2 regions of the Weizmannia sp. FSL W8-0676 genome follow, and region 1 is predicted to be linked to the other one. Evidence: riboswitches for the same ligand, from Rfam matches in the RefSeq annotation. Region 1 holds a riboswitch; the other holds the start of a gene.
The links. A riboswitch is a leader RNA that binds a small molecule or an ion and turns the genes downstream of it on or off. The one in region 1 is predicted to bind lysine.
Positions count from the first base shown of each region.

Region 2: linked by a shared signal. The riboswitch ahead of NST20_RS01775 (amino acid permease) and the one ahead of NST20_RS10030 (aspartate kinase) in region 1 are both predicted to bind lysine.

Region 1 is NZ_CP151954.1:2,026,540-2,034,630, forward strand. It holds gene NST20_RS10020 (succinate dehydrogenase cytochrome b558 subunit) at 1-116, opposite strand, end outside; gene NST20_RS10025 (YslB family protein) at 545-1,003, shown strand; gene NST20_RS10030 (aspartate kinase) at 1,043-2,272, opposite strand; lysine riboswitch at 2,409-2,586, opposite strand; gene uvrC (excinuclease ABC subunit UvrC) at 2,689-4,461, opposite strand; gene trxA (thioredoxin) at 4,567-4,881, opposite strand; gene NST20_RS10045 (electron transfer flavoprotein subunit alpha/FixB family protein) at 5,067-6,047, opposite strand; gene NST20_RS10050 (electron transfer flavoprotein subunit beta/FixA family protein) at 6,078-6,851, opposite strand; gene NST20_RS10055 (enoyl-CoA hydratase) at 6,913-7,686, opposite strand; gene NST20_RS10060 (TetR/AcrR family transcriptional regulator) at 7,721-8,091, opposite strand, start outside.
Region 2 is NZ_CP151954.1:345,629-353,719, forward strand. It holds gene NST20_RS01765 (peptide MFS transporter) at 1-833, opposite strand, end outside; gene NST20_RS01770 (transposase) at 1,409-2,872, shown strand; gene NST20_RS01775 (amino acid permease) at 3,215-4,705, opposite strand; lysine riboswitch at 4,805-4,998, opposite strand; gene NST20_RS01780 (XRE family transcriptional regulator) at 5,477-6,019, shown strand; gene NST20_RS01785 (ABC transporter ATP-binding protein) at 6,046-7,146, shown strand; gene NST20_RS01790 (ABC transporter permease) at 7,143-7,934, shown strand; gene NST20_RS01795 (ABC transporter permease) at 7,938-8,091, shown strand, end outside.

The DNA of each region.
Region 1 (8,091 bases):
GCACCGTTTACCGCATAGTGGTTTACGGTCAAGTGGATGACTAAAAATAAGCCGATGGGTACAACACCCAGCAAAGAATGCAGTTTGCGGTTATAAAACTCTCGATTTCCAGCCACATTGTATCCCCCTTTGTAGTGTGAATTTATGCAAAGAAGACAAATTTTGCATAGCTTCCTCCCGCATAAATATTTTATAACAATTATGTGACAGTTTTATTGTACTCCCGACAAATGGGCACGTCAAGGAAACGCATTCATGAATTTGCGCTGAAAATGCCGTTTATTTGTCATATTTGTCAGTCTTTCTTCCATTTTTTTAAAATTTTTTCAGTATAGCTCTTTTGCCATATGCTTTTGCATAAAAAAGGAATTTTTATCCAAGGCTTGTCTTTTTTCATCGGATTTTACCGCAACCGGTACCACTTCCCCGTATAACGCGGAAACCGGCGGAAAAAGTTCCCTTTATTTTTGTGTATACTTAAAAAATGCTTTTAAGTCCGGTTTTATTTTGTATATAATATAGCATATAGAAAGAGGGGAATTGCGTGAAATCTTCTGGTGGAAATGAACAAACCGTTGCGGAACAGCTGATGGTGCCCGCATTCGGATATGAGCTGTTGCGCAATATATTAATTCCGGATATACTCGGCAAGGAAACGCCGGATATTCTGTACTGGGCGGGAAAACATTTGGCAAGAAAATTCCAGTTGCTTACCTATGAAGAAATGGTTTCTTTTTTCAAAGAGGCCGGCTGGGGAACGTTGTCAATCAAAAAAGAAGAGAAATATCATATTGAATTTGAGTTGTCCGGGCCGATGATTGAACGGCAGCTGGATATGGGCGCAGGCGCAGAACCGACATTCAAGCTTGAAGCCGGGTTTTTGGCCGAGCAGTACCAGATGCAGAAAAAACTGATCACGGAAGCTGTGGAAGAAGTTGCGAAAAAGGCAAAAAAAATCCGGATCACCGTGCAGTGGGATGCGAAAGACCCGGCCGAGGAATAAATATGAAAAAGCAGGGGGCTCCCCTGCTTTTTCATATTTTCATATATTTTGTTCCACTGCATCCAGTTCAAATGCTTCATGCAGGCACCGGGCGGCCCGAACCATTTCTTTTGCATCGACAACGGTGGATACTTTGATCTCGGACGTGCTGATCATTTTAATCGCAATGCCGTGGTCGGCCAGAACCTGGAACATTTTTGCCGCAACGCCTGGGTTGGAAACCATGCCCGAGCCGATGATGGACACTTTTGCGAGGCCGGTTTCCGTTTCAAAATGGTCGATGCTGAGGGCTTCTTTCCCGGCTTCCAAAAGATCGGCCGTTTCTTTTAGATCTTTATCTTTTATCGAAAATGATAAATATGTTTTATGGTCCGCCGTCCGGTTCTGGATGATGATATCGACATCAATATGGTGTTCCGCCAGTGTCGTGAATATATCCGGCAAATTCCGGAAGCCGTTTTCCAGCCCGAAAATGGTTACCCTTGTAATGCCGTCTTCAAATGCAACGCCGCGGACAATTAAATTTTTTTCCACCGAAACTTCCTCCTCTATTAACGTGCCTTCCTCCCTTTCAAGGCTCGAACAAACGATCAGCGGCACAGCCGCATTTTTGGCAAACTCCACCGCCCTTGCATGCAGGACGCCCGCCCCGAGGCTCGCCAGTTCAAGCATCTCATCGTAGGATACAGCCTTAAGCTTCCGGGCAGTCGGAATATAGCGCGGGTCGGACGTAAACACGCCGGTTACATCCGTGTAGATCAGGCAGCGGTCGGCATGAAGCGCTGCTGCAAGCGCCACCGCCGTTGTATCCGAGCCGCCCCTGCCGAGCGTCGCAATTTCGCCTTCCGGGGTAATGCCCTGAAACCCAGCAACAACGACAATTTGCCCGGCTGCCAGACGGGATTTGATTTTTTCAGTCCGGATTTCCGTGATCCGGGCGTTTCCGTGCACGGGTTCCGTTATAATGCCGGCCTGCCAACCGGTATAAGAAACGGCATCGTAGCCGCGATCGATCAGTGCCATGGCGACAAGCGAAATCGTCACCTGTTCGCCGGTTGAAAGCAGCATATCCATTTCGCGTTTTGCAGGATACGCCGAAAGTTCATTTGCAAGCCCGACAAGCTGGTCCGTTGTTTTGCCCATCGCGGAGACAACGACAACAACATCATGGCCTTTTTCCTTTTCTTCAATAATCCGGTCGACCGTATTCCGGATCCTTTCCACATTTCCAACCGAAGTTCCCCCGAATTTCTGAACAATGATTCCCAATAACTCCGCCACCTTCTGCAGTTTATAAGTAAGATGAGGCTGTCAGATTGAAAGCAAAGCAACTTGGCGCCCATTTAAAAAAAGCAATGAGAACGGATATCTCATCGCTTTTGCATACGCGGGTACGCAGTTATTCCTGTGAGATAGCGCTCCAAGACATTCCATCCTGACAGTTCCGGACTTCTTCAGTACAGAACCAGCAAAAACGGCATTGAGGCCATTTCCACTTCGGCAAAACTTCCTTTCAGGAACGATCCCGGAAGCCCAATCTTCTCCCGTTCCTTACTCTTAAGTTTTGCGCCTCTATCATGTAACGGCTTTGCCGGACGCCGGGATAGCCGCTCCCGAAAGTCTGAAACAAAGCCTGCCATATGAAATTATCATGATTATACCATATACGGAAAAACCCTGCCAGGTTATTCTTGTAATTTTTTGATTAATGTTTCGGATACCGGGCGCGGGATGCCCGCTTCCACAAATTCTTCCAACTTCGCTTGCTTCATTTTCTTTAAGGAACCAAAGTGGCGGAGCAGTTGTTTTTTCCGTTTCGGTCCGATGCCCGGAATATCGTCAAGCGCCGATTGAAATGCGGATTTTCCGCGCAATTCCCTGTGGAACGTAATCGCAAACCGGTGCACTTCATCCTGGATGCGCTGGAGCAGGTAAAATTCCTGGCTGTTCCGCCCGAGCGGCACGACTTCCAGCGGGTTGCCGAACAAAAGCTGCGATGTATTGTGCTTCTCATCCTTTGCCAGGCCGCCGAGCGGAATCTCAAGCCCGAGCTCATTTTCGAGCACATCCCTTGCCGCGTCAATTTGCCCTTTTCCACCGTCAATGATGATGAGGTCCGGAAGCGGCAAGTTTTCCCTCAGGGCACGGATGTAACGGCGGCGGATCACTTCGCGCATCGATTCATAATCATCCGGCCCTTCCACCGTTTTGATTTTATATTTGCGGTATTCTTTTTTTGCCGGCTTGCCGTCCACAAACACGACCATCGCCGAAACCGGGTTTGTCCCCTGGATATTCGAATTATCGAACGCTTCAATCCGGTGCGGCGTATAGATGCCGAGCTTTTCGCCTAGATTTTCAACGGCTTTGATCGTCCGTTCCTCGTTCCGTTCAATCAACGCAAATTTTTCTTTCAAAGCAATCTTTGCGTTTTTCTCGGCCATTAACACAAGTTCCCGTTTCTGGCCTTTTTTTGGCTGGAGCACTTTGATTTCCAGCAGTTGTTCTGCCAGTTCCCGGTCTGCTTTTTCCGTAATCAGCACTTCTTTCGGCTTAATATGCTCCGGTTTGGCGTAAAACTGCCCCAAATAGCTCAAAAATTCCTCCTCCGGCTCATCGTAAGACGGAAAAAGCGAGACATCCCGTTCAATCAGCTTTCCTTGGCGCATGAAAAACACCTGGACACACATCCAGCCTTTATCCACTGCGTAGCCGAAAATGTCGCGGTCCGTAAAATCCGTCATGGTAATTTTCTGTTTTTCCATCGTCATTTCAATATTGGCGATCTGGTCGCGGTATTCTTTTGCCCGCTCAAATTCAAGTTTTTCAGCAGCCTCATGCATTTTTTCTTCCAGTTCTTTTTTGATTTCCGTGTAGCCCCCGTTCAAAAAGCGAGTAATTTGGTCGGTGATCTCTTTGTATGTTTCTTCTTTCACCTCATTGACACACGGCGCAAGGCACTGGCCCAAATGGTAATAAAGGCAGACGCGGTCCGGCATATTGGTGCATTTCCGCAAAGGATACAACCGGTCCAGCAGCTTTTTTGTTTCATTGGCCGCCTGCACGTTCGGATACGGGCCAAAATATTTTCCCTTATCTTTCTTCACTTTCCGGGTGGTGATCAGACGCGGGTGGCGTTCATGGGTCAGCTTAATATACGGGTATGTTTTATCATCTTTTAGCATGATGTTGTATTTCGGGTCATGCTTTTTGATTAAGTTGATTTCAAGAATAAGGGCTTCAATATTGGAAGAAGTGACAATATACTCAAAGTCTTCGATCTCGCTGACAAGCCGCTGCGTTTTTGCGTCATGCGAACCGGAAAAGTAAGAGCGGACACGGTTTTTTAAAATTTTGGCCTTCCCGACATAAATGATGGTCCCCTGTCTGTCTTTCATTAAGTAGCAGCCGGGCTGGGCGGGCAGGAGGGCAAGTTTATTGCGGATCGTTTCGTTCAATTTTTCTTCACCTCAAAATCCTGCGTTCTGTAAAAAACCCGGACCACAGCCGGTCCGGATTTTAAAATGCATTTGCTCACGGCTTGAAGCCGCGCGTTTATTGTATTATAAATGTTTGTTCACTAATTCTTGCAAAGCTTCTTTCGGCTGGTAACCGATCACTTTGTCGACCGGTTTGCCGTCTTTCATGAGAACAAGGGTCGGAATGCTCATGATGCCGAATTTGCTGGCCGTTTCCTGGTTCTCGTCAACGTCCACTTTGACAATTTTCACCTTGTCGCCCATTTCAGCATCGATTTCTTCAAGTACCGGTGCAATCATTTTGCACGGGCCGCACCATGTTGCCCAAAAATCCGTTAATACCAAACCTTGGCTGACTTCCTGATCGAAAGTCGCGTCGGTAGCATGTGTAATTGCCATATTGAAAGAACCCTCCTAAATCAAACTATTACTGCTTGGGATTAGTATATCATCCTTTATCATATGTTGCGAACAATTTGTCCGGTCCAGGTAAGCAGTAATGATTTTATTATTTTATACCCTTTTTCCGCGAATATCCAACAGAAAACAGGCCCGGAACGATTTTTTTCGTCCGGGCCCGGGATTTACGCCGATGTGACTTTCAGTTTTTTGATTTCTTCCGTGAGAAGCGGGACCACTTCAAACAGGTCGCCGACGATGCCGTAGTCCGCTACGTTGAAGATGTTTGCTTCCGGATCTTTGTTAATGGCCACAATGACTTTTGAGTTGGACATGCCGGCCAAATGCTGGATGGCGCCGGAAATGCCGCATGCGATATACAAATCCGGTGTCACCACTTTGCCCGTCTGCCCGATTTGCAGGGAATAATCGCAGTATCCGGCGTCACATGCGCCGCGCGAAGCCCCAACCGCGCCGCCGAGCACATCGGCAAGCTCTTTCAGCGGTTTGAAGCCGTCCGCACTTTTCACGCCGCGGCCGCCTGAAACGATGACTTTCGCTTCCGAAAGGTCAACCCCTTCACTTACTTTCCGGACTACTTCTTTGATGACCGTGCGCAAATCTTTAATTTCCGCCTGGACGGTTTCGATATCCCCTGTCCGCGATTCATCTTTTTCAAGCGGGCTGATGTTGTTCGGCCGGATGGTCGCAAAGATGATCCCGTCTGTTACGATCTTTTTCTCAAACGCTTTGCCGGAGTAAATCGGGCGGGTAAAGACGACATGTTCTCCGGCTGATTCCACTGCGGTCGCATCCGAAATCAGGCCGGCATCCAATTTAGCCGCTACTTTCGGGGCCAGGTCTTTACCAAGCGCCGTATGGCCGATTAAGATGCCGTCCGGCTTTTCAGATTCGACAACCGCAAGCAATGCTTGGGAAAAACCGTCTGAAGAATAGCTTTTCAGCTTCTCGTCTTCCACCACGGCAACACGGTCAGCACCGTATTGAATCATGTCTTTCCCCAAATCTTTCACAGCGTCCCCGATCAAAACGCCGACTACTTCCCCGCCTTCCGCTACCGTTTTTCCGGCGGCAATGGTTTCATATGATACATTGCGGAGCGACCCGTCACGGACTTCGCCCACTACTAATACTTTTCGACTCATGCTGATCCCCTCCATTTCCGGTTTCTTCGCTTAAATCACTTTTGCTTCGGCATGCAATAATTGGACAAGTTCTTTTACCTGGTCGGCGATTTCGCCTTCAAGCACTTTTCCTGCTTCTTTTTTCGGCGGCAGGTAAACCTCGATGGTTTTGGTTTTCGGCTCCACGTCTTCTTCTTCAAGGTCAAGATCATCCAGTTCCAGTTCTTCAAGCGGTTTTTTCTTCGCTTTCATGATCCCCGGTAGCGAAGGATAACGCGGCTCATTTAAGCCCTGCTGCGCTGTGACGAGCAGCGGAAGGTCCGTTTCAATGATTTCGGAATCCCCTTCGACATCTCTTGTGACCGTCGCTTTGCCGCCGTCAATTTCCAGATTGGTAATTGTCGTTACATACGGGATGCCGAGCAACTCCGCCACCCGCGGGCCGACCTGTCCGGAAGCGTTGTCAATGGCGACATTCCCGCCGATAATGAGGTCTGGTTCCTGCTCTTTCAAATAAGCGGCAAGCACTTTTGACGTTGTGACCTGGTCGCTTGCTTCCACATCGTCTTCAATATTAATGAGGACTGCTTTATCCACACCCATCGCAAGCGCCGTCCGCAATTGCTTTTCGGCATCTTCATTGCCGACTGTGACCACTGTGACTTCGCCGCCCTGGGCATCCCGCACCTGGATGGCCTCTTCAACGGCGTATTCATCGTACGGGTTGATGATATATTCCGCCCCGTCATCCTGGATGCGGCCGTTTGCAATTGCAATCTTTTCTTCTGTGTCAAAGGTCCGTTTTAATAATACGAAGATATTCATGCCGTTCCCTCCCTGAATCGTTAAAAAATAAAATCATTTAAGCGCATACAAAATAAAAATGTTATGCCCCTGTAAAACGCGGTTCCCTTTTTTCAATAAAAGCTTTGATACCTTCCTCTGCATCTTTTGAGCCGAACAGCTCAAGAAAACGTGCGGATTCCTGCTCCAAGCCTTTTTCGTAATCATTTGTTTTTGCATAATTGACGAGTTCAATAGAGGCTTTCAGGGCCAGCGGGCTTTTCTTTGCAATTTTTTCAGCCAGCGCCTTTGCTTTCGGGAGCAGTTCCTCTTCCTTATAAGCATGGTTTGCAAGCCCCTGCTGCACGGCCTCCGTTCCGGTCAGCGGTTCGCTTGTCCACAGCATTTCAAACGCTTTGCCGCGCCCGATATACTTTGGCAGCCGCTGCGTTCCGGCAAAACCCGGCACAAGCCCGAGGCTCAGTTCCGGAAGGCCGAGCTTCGCATTTTCTGTGACAAGCCGGATATGGCATGCCATCGCAAGTTCGAGCCCGCCGCCAAGTGCCGCGCCGTGGATTGCGGCGATGACCGGTTTCGGGAACGCTTCCACTTTTTCGAACAATTCCTGGCCGGAAACCGCTATCGCATCGGAGCCGCCGGATTCCCTTAATTGGACAAATTCTTTAATATCCGCTCCCGCCGAGAAAAATCTTCCTTTCCCGTAAAGGAGCACGACCCGGGTTTCAGGATCGTTTTCAAGCTGGCCAAACGCTTGCGCAAGTTCTTTTAAAAGGGCCTGCGCAAGCGCGTTGGCGGGCGGCCTGTTCATTTCAATGCAGGCAACCGCATTTTTCCGTTTGATCGTAATAAATTCCATCCCGTCTCCAACCCCCTTGTGAAAGCTGCGGCAATTAAACCGCCGTTTTTTTGCCGCAGCCGTTAATGATCAATTGATGGACGGGAGCAGCCAGTGAAACGAGGTCGTATTTTTCTTTATTCATCACCCATGTCGTCACCGTTTCATCGACTGTCCCGAAAATCATCTGTCGGACGAGCCGGACGTCAAGCCCGGAATCGAATTCGCCTTTTTCCATGCCTTCGCGGATGATTTGGTCAAAGAGCGTCAAATATTCTTTCAGCACGCTGTTGATTTTAAGCCGCAGGTCTAAATTTGTCTGCCGCAGTTCCAACTGGGTCACGACCGCCAAATGGTGGTCGGCGGCAAGGACTTTGAAGTGGTTTTCGATCATCTTGAGCAACTTTTCGGAAGGGGAAAGGTCCC
Region 2 (8,091 bases), 1.6 Mb from region 1:
ATCATAATGAAGTACCAGGCAGGAATTAAAAATCCTAAAATGCTGACGATGGTAATAAAGCTGTTCAGATTTAAAATCCGTGCCGGAATGGTAATCGCCAGCAAAATAATCAGAATGACAGCCCCTGCGCCGATTTTTATAAAAGTCGATCTTCTTTCTTCCGGCGTCAGCGGGTTGTGCACGACAGAGCCGGCAAGCCCGAGATTTTTCTTTCTGGACATCACGAATGAGATCAAACCGAAAAACATTCCGATGGCTGCAATGCTGAAGCCGAGATGGTAATTGTACCCCTGGCCGATAGTCCCGACAATGATCGGCGCAAGGAAGGCACCGAGGTTAACCGCCATGTAGTAAATGCTGAAACCGGAGTCGCGGCGCAGGTCTTTTTCATCATACAATTCCCCGACGGTTGAAGCGGCATTTGGTTTTAACAAGCCTGTCCCAAGCACAATCAGCACCATAGAAACGATCAGCGCCGGGAACCCTCCCGGAAAGGACAACGCAATATGCCCGAGCATAATCAGCACCCCGCCGTAAAAAACGGTTCTGGCGGAGCCAAGCAGGCGGTCTGCAATCCAGCCGCCGATAATCCCCGACATGTAAACAAGCGCGCCGTAAATCGAAGCAATCGATGCGGCTGTTGTCGGATCCAATCCCAACCCGCCGTTTGACAGGCGGTCATACATGTAGTAAATCAGAATCCCTTTCATCCCATAGTAGGAGAATCTCTCCCAAAACTCTAAGAAAAATAAAGTCGACAATCCTTTTGGATGACCGAAAAATCCGGTCTGTGGAACAGTTTCCAGAACTTTTTTCTTGTCGATTGTTGACATGCCATTGCCTCCTTGTAAACATCACATATTGGCACAATTTGTGAAATTAACTGAAAAATAAGTGCTGGTTTTTTCGGGGAATAAATGCGATAGATAAAATATTAACGTAAAATGGGAAAAAAATAAAGATTAATTTTTTGGCAAATTTGTGTGCGCTATTGTTTAAGCCCTGAAACCCGCGTGAAATAAAGGATTTTGTGCTGGGAAAATATTTAAAAAGAATTTTTTCCTAGGAGCCCTTGCCAAAATGCTATATCCCCTGAAACTGTAAGCAGTCAGACAATTAAAGGTCGTTGATTTATTCCACTAAAGAAAAAAGACGTTTGTAGGAACATTATGACAAATGTAAAAAGAAATTGTGAGTTTTTGATTTTAATGGGGTAAATTTATTTGTTATAAGTGTCTAAATTTTTCCACTTTTGTCGGTTTTGGGCGGGTTTCAATAGATTAGGCTACTCATTCCTGTGGTAAATATTGTAAAACGGAAAAGGATGATTTTTTTTGAAAAAAAAGAGCCATGAAAGCCACTCCTTTGCTAAGATATAAGTACGATCAAATATCCAGGGAGTGATTTCATGACTATTTCTATTCTAACACAAACCAGAGACTTTTCAATACAACAAAATTTGATTCCCCACAATTGGCAAGACTATGCCGATATACCATTTGTCATTCCAGCCATGTGTTTCCCATGGGAGATTTTTAAGCCGATTGAACGAGAATACTACACCCTTTTATATTTGCACCTAAAAAATGAAAGAGCACATGATCCTTCTAATGAAATACAACCGGCACTATTTTCAATAACGGAGGAAGAAGACAAGTCTGCGTCTTCATTATTTCATCTCCCTTCCACTGGGAGAAAACCGCATCCTTTCATGCCCTTTTTTCGTGCTTTTGAACTGGCCTCTTTACAGTATATTGAAGTGATGGTGGAGAGTGTCTATTTGCAAGTGAAATCAAACCCGCTATTTGCCACCATGTGTGGATTTACGGAGAAAATTCCGAGCTACCGTTCCTTTGCTCGTTTTGATCAAATCATGACAACAAATGGTCTTTGGGAAAAAGCCCGGCTATTGGTTGTTGAATATAATAAAGGGGAAGGCGTGGTTGAAACGAATGAGGAAGCAGCCGCCGTGGATACATCGCATATAGAGGCAGAAGCAACCTTGAATAAAACAAGGAAGACGTGTTCTTGTGAGGGTGATTGCGATTGCCCCAAAGTCCTTACGGACGACAATGTAGGGGTAATGCGTAAAAGTAATGCAGTCTCCTATATTGCGCATAAATTATCAATGGTATGCGGGGTGAGATCCGGTTTGCCTTTGACGCGGGAAGTATTTAAAGGAAATACACCCGATGGGAAAACATTAGAACCGACATTGGAAACGTTTAAGACAGAGCACCCCGAGATGGCTGAGCAGTTGAGCTTTATCCTGGCAGATGGAATCTACCAAACGCCGGAAAATCAAAAAGTGACAAAGGATGTATTACAGGCGAAATTGGTGGCACCGATCAATCCACGGAACCGTAAAGATAAACCAACTACCGCCCGGGGGATTGAAAAAATCAACCGGTACGGCACTCCCATCTGTATCAGTGGACATAAAATGGAACTTAGAGGATCTGATCGGGAAAAGGGGCAATATATTTACACTTGTCCTGTATTTCATCCAAATGCCAAGCAAGAAGGTCTCACCTGCCCGCTAGCGAATCACGCGGAATGTTGTAATGGGGCAGCACAAGGAAGAGTATTTAGGATGGACTTTGATCAAACGCCTCAAGTAGATGTCGAGTTGCCGCAACATGGTCGCACATTTGAAGTGTTATATAGTGCCAGGACGATCATCGAAAGAATCTTTGGCATTTTAAAAGACGGATACAGTCTCCGTCGTGTTCACAAGCGTGGGAAACAGGCAGTTGAAGCTCATGTAGATCGATGCATGATATCTATGCACATCATGGCAAATATGGCGTACCATCAGACAGGAAAGGCCAATTGTGGATGGACACGCAATCGGCTGCAAAGAGCAAATTAAGTTATTCACAGGTGGATATGTGAATAACTCAAATGAACGTTTTCTTTCCACAAAGGGTAGTGAAAAAAACCATTTTGTGAAGGCGGGATACGTATGCCCTTTTTTTGAAGAAAAATGACCGTTTTACTTCTATTGAATTGAAAATCTGGATGAAAAGGCAAAAAAATCGGGATAATTAATTTTCCAGAGCCTCGCTCAAGGGTATATTTTTATTTTGGCAGAGGCTCTAGGTAAGGGAAACGTTTTCATAAATAGAAATAAAGGTAAATTTCATATAATTTATGTAAAGTGTAAGTTTCTGATAAAAGTAAAAACCCGCGGCATCCACCGCAGGTTTTTCCGTTATGGTTCCCGGTTAAAATCGCATTCCCGTAAAGAAACGACTTTTGTCTTTTTCACACATTTATAAATGAGCCATACGGCAATAAAGATGGGGAGGCCGATATACGAGACAAATACGCTTCCCCACTTAATATGGTCTCCCAAAAATGCCTGGTAGTTTTGCCCGAGAATGACGACCGTACAAACGGCAAACGCAAATAGCGGGCCGAATGGGAACCATTTTGAACGGTAAGGCAGGTCGCTCAAAGCTTTGCCTTGTGCTACATATGCACGGCGGAATCGGTAATGGCTGATGGCAATGCCGAGCCAGGCGATAAAGCCGGATAAGCCGGATGCGTTCAGGAGCCAGTTGTACACTGCCCCGTCGCCGAAGAAAGACGCAAGGAAAGCAACCGTTCCGACAAGCGCAGTGACAATCAGTGCATTCACCGGCACCCCGCGTTTATCCAGTTTCCCGAGGAATTTCGGCGCTTTGCCGTCGCGCGCAAGTTCCCAGAGCATCCGCGTTGACGCGTACATGCCCGAGTTGCCGGCAGAAAGAACAGCCGTTAAAATAATCGCATTCATGACAGAAGCCGCAAAAGCAATGCCGGCACGCTGAAATACAATTGTGAACGGGCTCATCGTAATGTCATCGGCGGTTAATCTCGAATCCGTGAACGGAATCAACAGGCCGATGACAAAAATCGCCAGAATATAGAAAAGCAAGATTCTCCAAAATACAGATTTCACAGCACGCGGAATGGTCTTTTCCGGATCTTCGCTTTCACCGGCCGCAACCCCGAGCAGTTCTGTTCCCTGGAATGAAAACCCGGCTGCCATAAAAACCCCGAGCACGGCCAGGAATCCGCCGTGGACTGGGCCGTCTGCAATCGTAAAGTTAGAAAAGCCGATTGTTTTTCCGCCCATAATCCCGAAAATCATCAGTGCGCCGACAATGATAAAGGCAATGACGGTTACGACTTTAATGATTGCAAACCAGTATTCAGCTTCCCCGAACCCTTTTACAGATAAATAATTTAATAAGAACATGATGAGAAGGCAAGCCGCACTCCACACGATCGAAGGCATGTGCGGGAACCAGAATTTCATGATAATGGTTGCTGCTGATAATTCGGCTGCGATCGTGATCGCCCAGTTGTACCAATAGTTCCAGCCAAGCGCAAATCCAAGTGCCGGATCAACAAATTTTGTTGCGTACGTGCTGAAGGTGCCTGCAACCGGCATGTAGGCGGCCATTTCTGCAAGGCTTGTCATTAAAAAGTACACCATGACGCCGATTAATGCATAAGCGAGAAGCGCACCGCCAGGCCCCGCGCTGTGGATTGCCCCGCCGCTTGCCAGAAAAAGCCCGGTTCCGATTGATCCACCGAGGGAAATCATGGTCAGGTGGCGGGATTTTAATTTCCGCTTCAGCTTCGTCAATTCACCCTTTTTTGCAACGGGAACCGCTCCGGCTGCAGTGCTTTGCCCATGATAGAAGTCATCCATCCTTGATTCACTCCTTTTTATATAGGAAGGAGCAGGGAATAAACAAAAATGCCGCAGTCGTGGAGACGCGGCATCAAAGCGTATACCCTCCATCAACCTTCCGAAGATAGCTCAACACATATGCGGAGGGGAATCGCATATGTGACAGTTCTGTTCCTGTTCGGAAACAGCCCCAACATGGCACCGCGGGATCCGGCACCACGTTTCGGCAGCTTTTCCTTTCAACCGGAGTCTTAAACTTTACCCGTGTCTCGTCCGATTTACTCATAAAAGCTGCGACCTCTACCTCACCGGATTTGATGAGGATTTTTTTATTCCATTTGATTTACATATTATTATAGTTATTTTTTTAGGGAAAATCAATAGAAAAGGAAGCAGAACGGGGTGGCAAAAATATATGGGATATAAAATGGGCTTAAGTTTTTACATCAAGCCCGGCACTAATTTGCATGATTGACTTTTTGCAGCGGGCAACAGCGCGGCAATATTTTGTCCATTTTATATACAGGCTTATTGGCAAACATCTGCCTCTCCGTGCGAAAACTGCAAACGCCTGATTGGGATGGTTCGTTGGCTGAAAAGGAGGGGCTACCGCTTTTCCGCGGGTACAAACAGGCAGGATGACAGCCTGATTCGTGTTTTTTTTCAAAAAGGCCTTTACATCTGCCTGCTTTTTTGTATAATACATATGAAAGTAAACTTAAAGTTTAACAAAACAAAACTTCCTTGCCTTTGAGTTTACAAATGCTAAACAAAATGGAAGGTTTTATGATGAAGATCGGGAAAAAAATTAAAAACTTAAGGTTAAAAAAAGGACTCACCCAAGAGGAACTTGGAGAGCGCACGGACTTAAGCAAAGGCTATATTTCCCAGCTTGAGCGGGATTTAAGCTCCCCTTCGATTGACACGTTTTTTAATATATTGGAAGTGCTCGGCTGCACGCCGAAAGAATTTTTTGACGAAGAAGAGCGTGAACAAAAAGTCGTATACGGGGAAGAAGACCAGACCGATTATCTCGATGAAGAGCGCGGTTATAAAATCCAGTGGCTCGTCCCGGAATCGAATGAAAAGGAAATGGAACCGATCCTGCTTACGCTTGAGGAAAAAGGGGAGTTTAAAACGTTTGAACCTTCTTTATCGGAAACCTTTGCCTATGTACTGGAAGGCCGGATTGCGGTGCGGCTTGGCAAACGCCTGTACCGTGCAAAAGCCGGAGAAGCCATTTATTATCATGCATCCGATGAGCATCAGATCCTGAATGACGCGGAAGGCCGGTCCAGGCTTGTACTCGTTGCTACGGAATCGTATCTGTAAGCTGAACATAGAAGAGGAGGACAGCAATGAACAGCGATATCATCATTCGTTTTGAACATGTCACAAAACAATACGACGATGATCCTGCTATTTTGGATGACGTCAGTTTTGAAATAGAACGCGGAAAATTTTACACTCTGCTCGGACCGTCGGGTTGCGGAAAAACAACGATTTTGCGCCTGATTGCGGGATTTATTGCGCCGACAAAAGGAAATATTTACATCAATGGAAAAATCGTGAATGACGTGCCAGCCAACCGGCGCCAGGTCAATACCGTTTTCCAGGATTATGCGCTATTTCCTCATTTAAATGTGTATGAAAACGTCGCATTTGGGCTGCGCATTAAAAAAATGAAGGCAGCTGTGATTGAACAAAAAGTAAAAGAAGCCTTGAAGTTTGTGAATCTGGAAGGCTATGAAAACCGGGAAATCAGCGAAATGTCAGGCGGGCAGCGGCAGCGTGTCGCGATTGCGCGCGCGATTGTCAATGAACCGGAAGTGATTTTGCTGGACGAACCGCTTTCCGCGCTGGATTTGAAGCTAAGGACAGAGATGCAGTATGAACTGCGTGAACTGCAGCGCCGCCTTGGCATTACGTTTATTTTTGTCACGCACGACCAGGAAGAAGCGCTTGCGATGAGCGATGAAATTTTTGTCATCAATAACGGGAAAATCCAGCAGAGCGGCACGCCGACCGATATTTACGATGAACCGATCAACCGCTTTGTCGCGGACTTTATCGGCGAGTCCAATATCCTTCCGGGAAAAATGATCAAGGATTTTGTTGTGGAATTTAACGGCCATGCGTTCGAATGCGTTGACCGCGGCTTTCATCCGAACGAGCCGGTTGAAATTGTCATCCGCCCGGAAGATTTAGAAATCACGACACCGGAAAAAGGGAACTTGAAAGTGCGGGTGGATACGCAGCTGTTCCGCGGCGTCCATTATGAAATTTGTTGCTACGATGAAGAGGGAAATGAATGGCTTGTCCACTCGACAAAAAAAGCAAAAGTCGGGGATACGATCGGCCTTTATTTTGAACCGGAAGCGATCCACGTGATGAGATTCGGCGAAACAGAAGAGGAATTCGACCGGCGCCTGGAAGCGTACGATGAGGTCCGGCCATGAAAGTAAATGCACGCACTTTTTATCTCGTTCCGTATTTGCTGTGGATCCTTCTTTTTGTAATCGCGCCGATTTTGCTCATTCTCTATTATTCTTTTTTTGATATTGAAGGGCATTTGTCGCTTGTCAACTATGAAAAATTTTTTACGCCCGTTTATTTGAAAATGACGCTGAGCTCTTTTTGGTATGCGTTTTTGATTACGGCGTTTACACTTTTGATTTCGTATCCGACTGCTTATCTTTTGACAAAATCGCGGCATAAGCAGCTCTGGCTCTTATTAATCATTTTGCCGACATGGATCAATTTGTTGTTAAAAGCGTATGCGTTTCTTGGGATTTTCGGCACATTCGGCCCGGCCAACTCGTTTCTTGAATGGATGGGCATCGGGCAAAAGCAGATTTTATTTACAGACTTCAGCTTTTTGTTTGTGTCTACTTATATTTTTATCCCATTTATGATTTTGCCGATTTATAACGCGCTTGAAGAACTAAACCCGGTCTTTATGGATGCGGCGCGCGATCTTGGCGCCTCGAAATGGACCACGTTCCGCTGCGTTGTGTTTCCGCTCACGCTGGACGGTGTCAAATCAGGGTGTCAGGCTGTCTTTATTCCGTCTCTGTCACTCTTTATGATTACGCGCCTGATTGCGGGAAACCGTGTCATTACGCTCGGTACGGCAATTGAGGAGCATTTCCTTGTCACACAGGATTGGGGCATGGGGTCTACGATCGCCGTCTTTTTGATCATTGCCATGGTCGTCATTATGATTGTGACCGGCAACCGGAAGTGAGGGATGAAGTTGAAAAAAAGATGGAAATGGTCAAACTTATATCTGATATTTGTGTTTATCGTCCTTTACGCACCGATCTTTTATTTAATGTATTATTCGTTCAACAAAGCAGGAAACATGCATGAATTTAGCGGTTTTACATGGGAATGGTACAAGG